2 regions of the Flavobacterium alkalisoli genome follow, and region 2 is predicted to be linked to the other one. Evidence: riboswitches for the same ligand, from Rfam matches in the RefSeq annotation. Region 2 holds a riboswitch; the other holds the start of a gene.
The links. A riboswitch is a leader RNA that binds a small molecule or an ion and turns the genes downstream of it on or off. The one in region 2 is predicted to bind S-adenosylmethionine.
Positions count from the first base shown of each region.

Region 1 (6,458 bases), 2.0 Mb from region 2:
AAGAGCCTGTTATGCTTATCATAGAAGCAGCTATAATAAGTATTGCGTTATATACTACTTACAGAATGGGTAAAAACAAAAAAACATCATGAAAAGAGTACTCTTATTACTAACCTTATCGCTTTTTATAAGCTGCAAAAATAAAACCGAAGAAGTAAAAACCGAGGTAAAGGAAAATCCTGAATTTTCTGCTCTGCACGACGGTGATATCATTTTCCAGACATCGCTATCCTCACAAAGCCAGGCTATACAGATGGCTACAAAGTCGGTTTACTCCCATTGTGGAGTTATCTACAAGGAAGCAGATAAATATTATGTTTTTGAAGCCATACAGCCTGTTACAAAAACGCCTTTAGAAAAATGGATTGCCAGAGGTAAGGACAGTCATTATGTGGTTAAAAGGCTTAACGCAGCCAAAAACGGCCTAAAAGACTGGCAGATAAGAGAAATGAAAGAAGCCGGAAAAGAAATGGCCGGTAAGGATTATGACCTGTATTTTGGATGGGGAGACGATAAAATATACTGTTCTGAGCTGGTTTGGAAACTATATCACAAAGCAGGGGCCGATCTTTGTCCTACACAGCAGTTAAAGGATTTTGACCTTACCAACAATGCAGTAAAACAGAAACTGCACGAACGCTATGGCAGTAATATACCAATGGAGGAAAAGGTAGTTTCTCCGGCGGCATTGTTTAACAGCAATTTGTTATACACTGTAACATCTAAATAAAATGAGAAAGACAGTTGTAACCATATTAGTATTCTTTATTATTGCTTTTAGCCTCTTTTTTGCATGGTTGGCATTTACTCCTGTAGACTATGTTACTAGTGTAATTCCGGGCTGGCATACCGTAGTAACACCACCAGGCTTTTTTCTTTCCTTTTTTATAATACCGTGGATTGTCTTTACCGTTTTGATATATGTATGGGCAGCGGTAAAAAAATGGCCTCTTAATAAGCTCCTTATCATAATACATGTATTACTAAGCATACCACTACTTATAGTGTATATTTATGATAGTAATATAAATCTTGATTTCTCTTCAGATAACATCGAGTTTGTATTCAAATCATTTTTTCTTGCTGCCATTGCCTTCATGATTGGTCAGATATTTTTTATGTTACAGCTTATAACAACCTATAAAAAACTAAAAGCCCGACTGTTATAGTCGGGCTTTTTTATATTTAAAGACTTACAACTTCCTGTTTGGCCTTTTCAAAATCGGTAATAATTTCGTTTAGTATTTCGGCAGCAGGTTTAATTTCATGTATTAGTCCTGCTATCTGTCCTATTTCAAGTTCCCCTTCATCAAGATCTCCTTCAAACATACCTTTTTTGGCACGTGCCCTGCCCAGTAATGCCTTAAGATCATCTACAGATGGAGATTTGGTATACAAATCGGCCACATCATGAAAGAATTTATTCTTTATAAGCCTTACCGGAGCAAGCTCCTTTAATGTGAGGTGTGTATCGCCATCCTGCGCATTTACTATTGCCTGCTTAAAGTTATCATGTGAAGACGATTCAACCGAAGCTGCAAATCGGCTCCCTACCTGTACGGCATCGGCGCCAAGTATCATGGCTGCGAGCATTCCCCTGCCTGTAGCGATGCCTCCTGCCGCTATAAGCGGAATCTGTAATTTTTCCTTCACCATCGGGATAAGCGTAAATGTAGTGGTCTCTTCCCTACCGTTATGTCCACCCGCTTCAAAACCTTCGGCAACAACAGCATCAACACCTGCTTCCTGAGCCTTTAGGGCAAACTTTACACTACTAACAACATGTACAACAGTTATTCCCCTTTCTTTAAGCCATGCAGTCCATGTTTTTGGGTTACCGGCAGAAGTAAAAACAATCTTCACGCCTTCATCCACAATAATGTTCATTATCTCCTCAATATTTGGGTACAGCATAGGCACGTTAACACCAAAAGGCTTATCGGTTGCCTCTTTACATTTTTGTATGTGTTCGCGCAGTACTGCCGGATACATAGACCCCGCCCCTAAAAGGCCAAGCCCGCCTGCATTACTTACTGCACTTGCCAGTTTATATCCGCTGGCCCAAATCATTCCTGCCTGTATTACAGGGTATTGTATATTAAATAGTTGAGTTATTCTGTTCATTATTGATTACTATATTATTCTTTGATTAGTTTTCCCGATTTGGTTTTATTTTCAGACTGAATTATATAACTATAAATTCCTTTAGTTAGTTCTTTAATTGACAAAAAGCTTTCTTCAGTGATAGTTTCATTAATCACAACCTGCCCTAAACTGTTATAAATAGTTATTGATGCCTGCCCGAAATCATCCGGAAAAGCAATATTTATAACATCATTTGCAGGATTAGGGTATAAAATAAAATCTGTTTTGGCTACCTCCTTAACGGTAAGCTCATTTAAAGCAAAGGCAAAGTCCGGAATACCATAACCGTATTCAAAATCGGGATTTGTAAACCTGTCGGCTGAGCCCTTTACCAAATCCATAATTTCAGTATTTGTCTTTTCAGGAAATGCCTGCCAGAGGCAGGTTACCAGTCCGGCAGTTATAGGACTGGAAAAAGAAGTTCCGTTACCAAAGGTTATTGTACCGTCTGGCTTAGCAAAAATAGCCGCCGATCCCTGCGCCATAACATCGGGTTTTATGCGCCCGTCACCTGTTGGTCCTATACTACTAAAATAAGAGCGTGCCTCATCATAGCTTACAGAGCCTACCGTAAGTACATTAAAGGCATCGGCAGGTATTTCTATATACGGGTCGGCATTGTTACCATTGTTTCCTGCCGAAATCACTACTATCATACCACGGCTAAAAGCTATATCAGCACCGCGGGTCATAAATGCAGTTTGCCCGTTAACCGATTCATACGGATAATTATAGTTAGGATTATCATAGTTATAGTAGCCTAATGATGTGTTTATTACATCTACCCCAAGGCTATCGGCTACTTCGGCTGCCTCAACCCAATATGATTCCTCTACAGGGTTTTCACTACTTGTATCCTCGGTAATAAACAGGTAGTAAGAAGCATTAGGTGCAGTACCTACAAGAGCTCCCTCTACAAAGCCCCCCATTGTAGATAGCACATAAGTACCATGATTATCGGCTGTATAAATATCATTACTGCCATCTACAAAATTATACCCCCCTAAAATAAGATTGTTGTCAAAAAGGTTTTGAAAGGGCTGTGCCGTATCAACTCCCGGGAATCCGGAGTCCATAACAGCTATTATCATTCCCTCCCCTGTATAATCCTGCTGGTGTAGTACCTGCCCGTTAAGCATGTCTATCTGGGAAGTACTCATGCCATAATCATAATTCTCCTGAACATCCAGTTTATTATTTACTGTACTTGTTCTTGCCGAAACAGCAGGCCTGCCGGGAGTGTTTATGGTTTTATCTGCAAATTCAATACTTTGTACAAAACTAAGTGAAGTCAGTGCCGAAATATCCTCAATTGTTCCGCGTACATGTACCGCATTAAGCCATTTGGATTTTGCAATAACCGTAATACCGCTAGCGGCATCGGTTTGAGAAACATAATCCTCATGAATAGGCACATCCAGCTCATCAAGTGCAATGCCCTGATTGGTCCTTCTGTCTAAAGCACGTTGCGATAACATTTCAAGCGGATTTGCCAGATAATACTCGGCATCGGGTTTATCATTAAAGTAAACCCAGGCATCCTCCTGTGCATAGCAATTTGCTGATAATATAAGGAACAGTATAAATAACTGCTTTTTCATTTTAATTTTTTTATTGACCTGTAACTAAATATACGCCCTGTAGGTGTTTTTGGTTTATTTACAACACTATTACCTAGTAGGAATCAAATATACAAAAGATGCCTGCAAGTAACTAAAAGATATTACTTTTGCGCAAACCGGTTTTATAATGTTATATCTTATTTTAAGTATTATATGTAGTGTAACTGTAGGTGTTATTTTTAAAACATCAAAAAAGTATACTGCAAACATCAGCCAGATAGTAGCCTGGAATTATATTTTTGCCATTGTACTTTGCTATCTTTTTTTTAAGCCCGATCTGCAAACCGTAACCAACGATGCTCCCTGGGAACTTTACATCCCGCTATCCATCCTTTTGCCTTCGGTGTTTGTATTTCTCGCTTTATCCATTAAACATATGGGTATCGTAAAGACCGATGCTGCACAGCGCTTATCTTTGTTTATACCGGTTATTGCTGCCTATTTTTTGTTTGAGGAATCATTTTCTGTTTATAAAATAATAGGCCTGGCTATAGGCTTTCCTGCTATTGCATTAATCCTTTCAAAAAAGGACAACAATACCGAAAACAAATGGTTATACCCGGCTATAGTGCTTTTCGGCTTTGGTACAGTAGATGTACTATTTAAAAATATTGCATTGCAGACATCATTACCTTTTACCACTTCTCTTTTTGTTATTTTTTGTGGAGCACTGGTAATAGCATGGCTATATGTTATTTATGAACTGATTGTGAAAAAAGAAAAATTCTGTCTCTTCAATTTTGCCTTTGGTGCGCTTGTGGGAATTTTTAACTTCTGTAATATCCTTTTTTACCTTTATGCGCACAAGGAATTTGCAAAAGATCCGTCTGTTGTTTTTGCCGGAATGAACATGGGAGTTATTGTTTTGGGATCGCTTGCCGGCATATTTGTCTTTAGGGAAAAAATGACCCGATTAAATTATTTGGGGCTTTTTATGGCACTCTGTGCTATCATTTTTATCACCCTTTCCCAAATGCAATCGGCTTAAAGCTCTGAAAACAAAATTTTTAAAATACTAAAAATCAACACTTTAAAAAATAAATAAATTTTTATTTGGAAATTTAAAAGTTTGTCCATTAACTTTGCAGCAAGTTCTTTAGAAAATAATTCTTATCCAGAAAGACCGAGGGATTTGACCCTATGACGTCTTGGCAACCTGTTCAGGTAAAACTGAATAAGGTGCCACATTCAACCATGCATAGCATGGAAAGATAAGTTTAGAAATACGTAGATAATACTTCAAATATATTATGTGCCTTTCTGACTTATCGGAAAGGCATTTTTGTTTTATGCCCTTTCCGATAGACTGGTTTAGAATGTTTTTTTACAGAATCTGAAAAAATGTCAAATATTCTAAACATCAAAAAAAATGAAAGAGCAGACTCTAATTCTTAACAGCTTACCGATTGACCCGCTAACAGGTTCTATCTCTACCCCTATTTACCAAACATCAACTTTTGTACAGGATGCACCGGGTGTACACAAAGGTTTTGATTACTCACGCAGTAACAACCCAACCCGCAAAGTTCTTGAAGACTGCATTGCCAAACTTGAAAACGGGCATGCCGGTTTTGCTTTTGCCAGCGGACTTGCAGCTATTGATGCAGTAGTTAAACTACTTGAAGCAGGTGATGAGATTATTGCAGTGGATGATATTTACGGTGGAGCTTTCCGTTTATTTACACACGTTTACCAAAAGTTTGGTATTAAAATAAACTATGTAGACTCTACTAACGCACAAAACGTTGCGGATGCAGTAACCGACAAGACAAAACTTATATGGATTGAATCGCCTACTAACCCGACCCTTAAAGTATCCGATATCCGTACTATTGCAAAAACCGCCCGCCAACATAACATACTTCTTTGCGTAGACAACACTTTTGCTTCTCCGGTTTCTCAAAAACCTATAGACTTTGGAGCTGATATTATCATCCACAGTGCTACAAAATACATTGCAGGACACAGCGACCTTATTGCAGGTCTTGTAATAACCTCAACTCCTGAACTAAGCGAAAAAATCAAATTTATCCAAAATGCTTCGGGAGCTATACTAGGTCCTTTTGACAGCTGGTTGGTTATCCGTGGTATAGAAACATTAAACCTTAGGGTAAAACAACATGCTGAAAACGCTCAAAAAATTGCCGAATATCTACTGGAAGAGAAACTGGTTAAAAATGTTTACTATCCGGGGCTTCCGTCTCACCACAATCATGAGATTGCTAAAAGCCAACAAAAATACTTTGGCGGAGTTATAGCGTTTGATCTTGTAATTGACGATAAGCAACTGGCCTCACAAATTGTTTCGGGGACTAAACTTTTCAAACTGGCAGAAAGCCTTGGAGGAGTAAAAAGCCTTTGCTGCCTGCCTTGTGAAATGACTCACAAATCTATCCCTGCCGAAAAAAGATACGGTTCGGGTGTAACCGACAGCTTAATTCGCCTGTCTGTTGGACTTGAAGATGCTGATGACCTTATTGCCGACCTAAAACAGGCCATTGAGGCTGCTGTAAAGGCAAATGCTGATAAAACTGCTGTAACAGCTTAATTAAACCAGAAAAAAGAAGAGTATAAAAATGTCAAGAAAAAAATTAAATATAGGATTATTCGGTTTTGGGTGTGTAGGCTTCGGATTATATGAAGTACTTGATAAAACTCCCGGACTAAAGGCAAACATTAAAAACATTTGTG
Region 1 is NZ_CP042831.1:3,474,133-3,480,590, forward strand. It holds gene FUA48_RS15620 (hypothetical protein) at 1-92, shown strand, start outside; gene FUA48_RS15625 (YiiX family permuted papain-like enzyme) at 89-730, shown strand; gene FUA48_RS15630 (hypothetical protein) at 732-1,169, shown strand; gene FUA48_RS15635 (NAD(P)H-dependent flavin oxidoreductase) at 1,186-2,124, opposite strand; gene FUA48_RS15640 (S8 family serine peptidase) at 2,139-3,746, opposite strand; gene FUA48_RS15645 (EamA family transporter) at 3,895-4,755, shown strand; SAM riboswitch class I at 4,875-4,985, shown strand; gene FUA48_RS15650 (trans-sulfuration enzyme family protein) at 5,137-6,315, shown strand; gene FUA48_RS15655 (homoserine dehydrogenase) at 6,344-6,458, shown strand, end outside.
Region 1: it holds a riboswitch for S-adenosylmethionine, as region 2 does, so the genes downstream of both, FUA48_RS15650 (trans-sulfuration enzyme family protein) here and FUA48_RS06690 (homocysteine S-methyltransferase family protein) in region 2, are expected to answer to the same signal.

Region 2 (6,458 bases):
AAGCCTAAAAGACTTCCTTGCCAATAGCCTTAATATTATCTGACTTGCCCATAGAATAGTAATGCAGTACCGGTATGCCGGCTGCTACCAGTTCCTTACTTTGGGCAATACACCATTCTATACCTATTTGCCTAACGGCATCGTTGTCTTTTGCTTTAACTATTTCCATAATAAGTTCATCCGGCAGGTCTACCTTAAAACGGTGCGGTATCTGGTTAAGCTGTTTTTTTGTTGATAGCGGCTTAAGTCCCGGTATAATAGGCACAGTAATTCCTTCTTTTCTGCACTTGGCTACAAAATCAAAGAATTTCTTATTATCAAAAAACATCTGGGTCACTATATAAGAGGCTCCGTTCTTTATCTTTTGTTTCAGGAAATAAATATCGCTGTCAAGGCTTGGGGCTTCCATGTGTTTTTCAGGATAGCCTGCCACACCAATACAAAAATCTGTTGCCGATGTATTTAGTAAATCATCATCCAGGTAAATCCCCTTATTAAGGTTTACAATCTGTGTTACCAGTTCGCTGGCATACTCATTTCCTTCCTTTTCGGGCTTAAAATATATTTCACTCTTTACGGCATCTCCCCTTAAGGCAACAACATTCTCTATCCCCAGGAAATCAAGATCTATTAAAAAGTTCTCGGTATCCTCTTTGGTAAAGCCACCACAAAGTATATGCGGAATAGCATCTACCCCATACTTGTTTTGTATAGCCGAACAGATACCTACAGTACCCGGACGCTTTTTTACCACTTTCTTTTCCAGCAGTCCGCTGGGCAACTCCTTAAAAGTATATTCTTCCCTATGGTAAGTCACATCTATAAAAGGCGGCTTAAACTCCATTAACGGGTCTATACTGTCAAAAATAGACTGTATGTTTTGCCCCTTTAGCGGAGGCAGTATCTCAAAAGAGAAAAGTGTTTTTCCGTTTGCATTTTCTATATGCTCAGTTACTTTCATCTAATCTGCAATATTTGGGTTAAGCCATTTTACGGCTTCATCAATACTTATATTTCTTCTTTTGGCATAATCCTCAACCTGATCCTGTTTTATTTTCCCAAGTCCGAAGTACTTACTTTCAGGATTACCGAAGTAATATCCTGATACCGATGATGCCGGCCACATGGCAAGGCTTTCGGTTAAGGTTACACCTGTTTTATTTTCAACATCCAGCAGCTGCCAGATTGTGTTTTTCTCTAAATGGTCAGGACAAGCCGGATAACCCGGTGCCGGACGTATACCTTTATATTCTTCTTTTATAAGTGCCTCATTGCTCAGGTCCTCATTAGCGGCATACCCCCAAAAATCCTTTCTTACCTTTTCATGCAGATATTCTGCAAAGGCTTCCGCAAAACGATCACCCAGAGCTTTTACCATTATCGAGTTATAATCGTCATGATTTTTTTCAAACGCTGCAGCTTTTTCATCCACACCAAAACCTGTGGTTACACAAAAGGCTCCCATATAATCGGTTTTACCTGCTTCTTTCGGACAAACAAAATCGGCTAAAGCTATATTTGGCGCACCCTTTGTTTTTTGCGACTGCTGCCTTAGCGTAAGAAACGTTACCAGCTCGCTTCCGTTTTCATCATACACGGCTATATCGTCATCATTCACCTGATTGGCAGGGAATATACCGTATACTCCTTTGGCCTGCATCCAGTTTTCACTAACAATATCTGCCAGCATCTTTTGGGCATCCTCAAACAGGATCACCGCCTGCTCCCCTACTATTTCATCTTTTAGTATATCAGGGTATTTACCATGTAAATCCCACGTACGGAAAAACGGTGTCCAGTCTATATAAGGTTCCAGTTCTTTTAATGAAGGTGCTATAGTATGTATCCCGATAGCCTTAGGCTTATGGGCAATGTAATTACCCCAGTCCAACTGAAGCTTATTTGCCCTTGCACCGGCTATGGAAAGGAAATCCTTATCATGCGAACGGTTTAAATAACCCTCTCTAAGTTTATCATACTCTTTCCTTATTATTTTTGAATATTCGGTTTTTGTACCTGTATTAATAAGGTTACCCGCTACGGTTACTGCCCTTGAGGCATCGTTAACATGTACAACGGTTTCCCTATACTCAGGCGCAATCTTTACCGCAGTATGTGCCCTCGATGTGGTAGCCCCGCCTATCATAATTGGGATACTGATGTTAAGCTTATCAAGTTCTTTTGCCAGATATACCATTTCGTCAAGCGAAGGTGTTATCAGCCCGCTAAGCCCTATAATATCTACCTGTTCCTTTATGGCGGTTTCGATAATTCTTTCGGGCGGAACCATAACCCCAAGATCTATAATCTCAAAATTGTTGCATCCCAGCACTACCGATACTATATTCTTACCTATATCGTGCACATCTCCTTTTACTGTGGCCATTAACACCTTACCAGCCGAGGTTCCTTTACCTTTACCCTCTTCAATATAAGGTAACAGATAGGCCACTGCTTTTTTCATTACACGTGCCGATTTTACTACCTGCGGTAAAAACATCTTACCACTCCCAAACAGGTCGCCCACTACATTCATACCAGCCATAAGATTTATCTCGATAACCTCAATAGGCTTAACTGCACTTAGACGTGCTTCCTCAACATCTGCTTCTATAAATTCGTCAACTCCTTTTACCAGAGCATGTGTTATTCTTTCCTGTAACGGAAGTGCACGCCATTCCTGCAGCTGCTTTTCTACAGATTTCACATCTCCTTTTACATTATCAGCAAAAGCCAATAATCTTTCGGTAGCATCATCACGGCGGTCTAAAAGCACATCTTCAACATGCTCCAGCAGGTCTTTATCTATTTCATCATACACCTCAAGCATTTCCGGGTTAACAATACCCATATCCATACCATGCTGAATAGCATGATATAAAAATGCTGAGTGCATAGCTTCCCTTACTTTATCATTACCTCTAAAGGAGAACGATACGTTACTTACTCCTCCGCTCACGTGAGCATAAGGCAGGTTTTGCCTTATCCATTGGGCGGCCTTAAAAAAGTCAAGGGCATTTTTACGGTGTTCTTCCATACCGGTAGCTACCGGGAAAATATTCGGGTCGAAGATGATATCTTCCGGAGGGAAATTTACCTGATTAACCAGTATATCATAGGAACGCTTGCATATATCTATACGCCTTTGGTAGGTATCAGCCTGACCCACCTCATCAAAAGCCATTACAATTACCGCTGCCCCATAGCGTTTTACTTTTTTTGCATGCTCAATAAAAAGTGCTTCACCTTCTTTAAGGCTAATGGAGTTTACTACACTTTTTCCCTGAGTAACCTTAAGCCCTGCCTCTATAATTTCCCATTTGGAACTGTCTATCATAACAGGTACACGGGCAATATCCGGCTCAGATGCTATAAGGTTCAGGAAAGTAGTCATGGCATGTACACCATCAAGCATGCCCTCGTCCATATTAATATCAATAATCTGGGCACCGCCTTCCACCTGAGCACGCGCTACATCGAGTGCTTCCTCATACTTCTCCTCTTTTATAAGGCGCAAGAATTTTCGGGAACCTGTAACATTGGTACGTTCTCCCACATTAATAAAATTACTTTCGGGCGTTACGATTAACGGTTCCAGCCCCGATAGTTTTAGGTATCTAGCCCCCCCTGCCCCCGAAGGGGGAGCAGAAGAACCTGATAAAAATTCCTGATTATTTTCTATAAACTGACTCTTTTCCATAACTAAATAATTCCCTGTTTAAGTGAGTCTGTTACTATTCCCCCTTTGGGGGTTAGGGGGCTTCGGGGTTTGTACTGCGCTGCCACCTGAGCTATCAGTTTAATATGCTCAGGGTTTGTACCACAGCACCCCCCAATAATATTAATAAGGTTATCATCCAGATACTCTTTAATAAGCTGCTGCATTTCTTCCGGTGTCTGGTCATACTGTCCAAATGCATTAGGCAGACCCGCATTAGGGTGTGCCGACACGTTGAACGAAGTATTATGAGCCAGCCTTTTCAGGTACGGTTTAAGCTGATCGGCACCAAGCGCACAGTTAAAGCCCACACTTAATAAAGGAATATGTGAAATAGAAATAAGAAATGCCTCTACCGTTTGCCCTGACAGTGTCCTGCCCGAAGCATCGGTAATTGTACCACTAACCATGATAGGTATATCTATACCCAACTCATCTTTTACCTCTTCTATGGCAAAAAGGGCCGCTTTTGCATTAAGCGTATCAAAAATGGTTTCTACCAGCAGAATATCACTACCTCCTTCAATAAGGGCATGCACCTGCTCTTTATAGGCAATTAAAAGGTCATCAAAAGTTATGGCTCTGAATCCGGGGTCGTTTACATCGGGCGACATACTTGCCGTACGGTTTGTAGGCCCTATGGAACCTGCTACAAATCGGGGTTTATCAGGATTTTTAGCGGTATATTCATCAGCTACCTCGCGGGCAATTCTTGCCGACTCATAGTTAAGTTCGTAAACAAGGCTTTCCATATGGTAATCGGCCATACCAACAGTAGTGCCCGAAAATGTATTGGTTTCAACAATATCGGCACCTGCCTCAAAATATTGGGCATGAATATCCCTTATAGCCTGTGGCTGGGTAAGTGTTAAAAGGTCATTATTGCCTTTTAACGGATGCGGAAAATCTTTAAATCGTTCGCCCCTGAAATCTTCTTCAGTAAAATTATACCGCTGCAACATGGTACCCATGGCGCCGTCCAGTATAAGTATCCTTTCATTAAGGGCCTGATGTATTTTTGACATAACAGTTTATATTCGGATTAATGTTCCGTTATAAAATCAATATGTCATCAAAAAAAGTGGAGTTAATATACCGTAAGTATATTTCTTGTGTTATCTATCCGCTCAATTGCGGTAGAATTTAGCACCTTCTTTAAAGATTAAAGGGTTGCTAAGGCTTCAACGGGTCTATTCCCTCTGCCTTTCGTGATAACAAATCAATGTGTAAAAGAACCCTGCAAAGTAATGTAATAAATTGTTACAAAACAAATTTGTTTTAATTTTGAATCAAATTTCTTAATTCCGAAAAATGTTCAAGTTTGACAACAATCCGGACACATGGCAAAGACTGGATTATCAGATAATGTGTCGTGGATCTATAAAGCCCTATACTGAAGATGCATCTTTAAAAAACGATATCTCCTGGCTGGAATCTGAAAATTACAACGTAACAGAATTTGATTGCAGCACATGGGAAACACAGGAATTAATGCACTTTGAACTTTCTGATAAGCTTGAGTTTCCGGGCTATTATGGAAAAAACTACGGTGCTTTAAACGAATGTCTTAACGAACTTGAAATAACAAATGACGGACTTGTTGTAGTATTCCGAAATCTGGATACTCTTAATATAAATACAGCTCATACACTTATGGATATATTTATAGCAAGTTCAAGACGTCATTTGTTATTTAATGAACGTTTAATAATTTTAATTAAAGTTAAAAGCAACAAATATCCATTACACCCATTAGGCTCCATAGAGTTATCCTGGGATTGGTAACATTAAGCCGCAAGCCTTTTTTGCTTTTCGGCTATTTCTATAAGCGACTCAAATAACTTTTCTACAGCTGCATGCTTATCCCCTTTAGCATTGTGTACAAAAGTGCTTTCCAGTCCGCGTACCGATGCTGCCAGTTTTACGTTTTCCTTAAAATCAGCAGGAAGATCAGCAACAGTTTTATTTACCGATACCACATTAAACCCTGCCTGTATCAGTTTTATATATTGCGATGGCAGCTTAGCATCGGCAGTGGCATCAACCGCAATCAGGTTACTAATATTATTAGCAAGAACATAGCTAACCACGTCTTCCATCTTAAACGGAATACTAAACTGTATAAAGTTGGCTTCCCATGAAAAATTAGCACCTTCCTTTGCAAAAAAGGCAACCGATGAGTTTGTAATTACAGGAAACCTGAAATCTATCTTACTCTCAAGTGCCAGTTCTTTTCTTTCTTTTAAAACTTTATTTATTAATGCGCTCCCTATATTTCCTATACCAAAGAGCACTATATTGATTCTATTATTCATTACGATTTTCTTTTTTTAAGAAACTGCTTCTCCCGCTTTAGCGGGAGGTGGCAGTTCTTCACAAACAAACAAAAAACAACTTATATATCTTTTCCTCTTAGTTAGAGTAATTGTATTCTTTATAGAGTATCAGGTCTACCGGAGTGGCATTAACCAGATTATCATAAACAGGGCTGCGGTCCTGTATTTCCTTCAGCCATTTTTGCAATGCGGTTAACGGTGCCTTTGTTGTAGGCTTAAGGGTAATTTCCAGTTTATTAAAACCTGCCCTTTCTTTAGTAGGCCTGCCTTCATACTTTGCAACATTAAAGTTCCCAGTAATTTCCACCTGAAGTGAGTCCAGCGTTAAGCCCTGTTCACTTGCCACCAGCTGACCCAGCGAATTGATGCACCCTGCAAAACCGGCAAGAATGTATTCGTAAGGG
Region 2 is NZ_CP042831.1:1,512,548-1,519,005, reverse strand. It holds gene gldA (gliding motility-associated ABC transporter ATP-binding subunit GldA) at 1-2, shown strand, start outside; gene metF (methylenetetrahydrofolate reductase [NAD(P)H]) at 5-961, opposite strand; gene metH (methionine synthase) at 962-3,700, opposite strand; gene FUA48_RS06690 (homocysteine S-methyltransferase family protein) at 3,703-4,743, opposite strand; SAM riboswitch class I at 4,831-4,936, opposite strand; gene FUA48_RS06685 (barstar family protein) at 5,030-5,503, shown strand; gene FUA48_RS06680 (hypothetical protein) at 5,506-6,033, opposite strand; gene FUA48_RS06675 (OsmC family protein) at 6,131-6,458, opposite strand, start outside.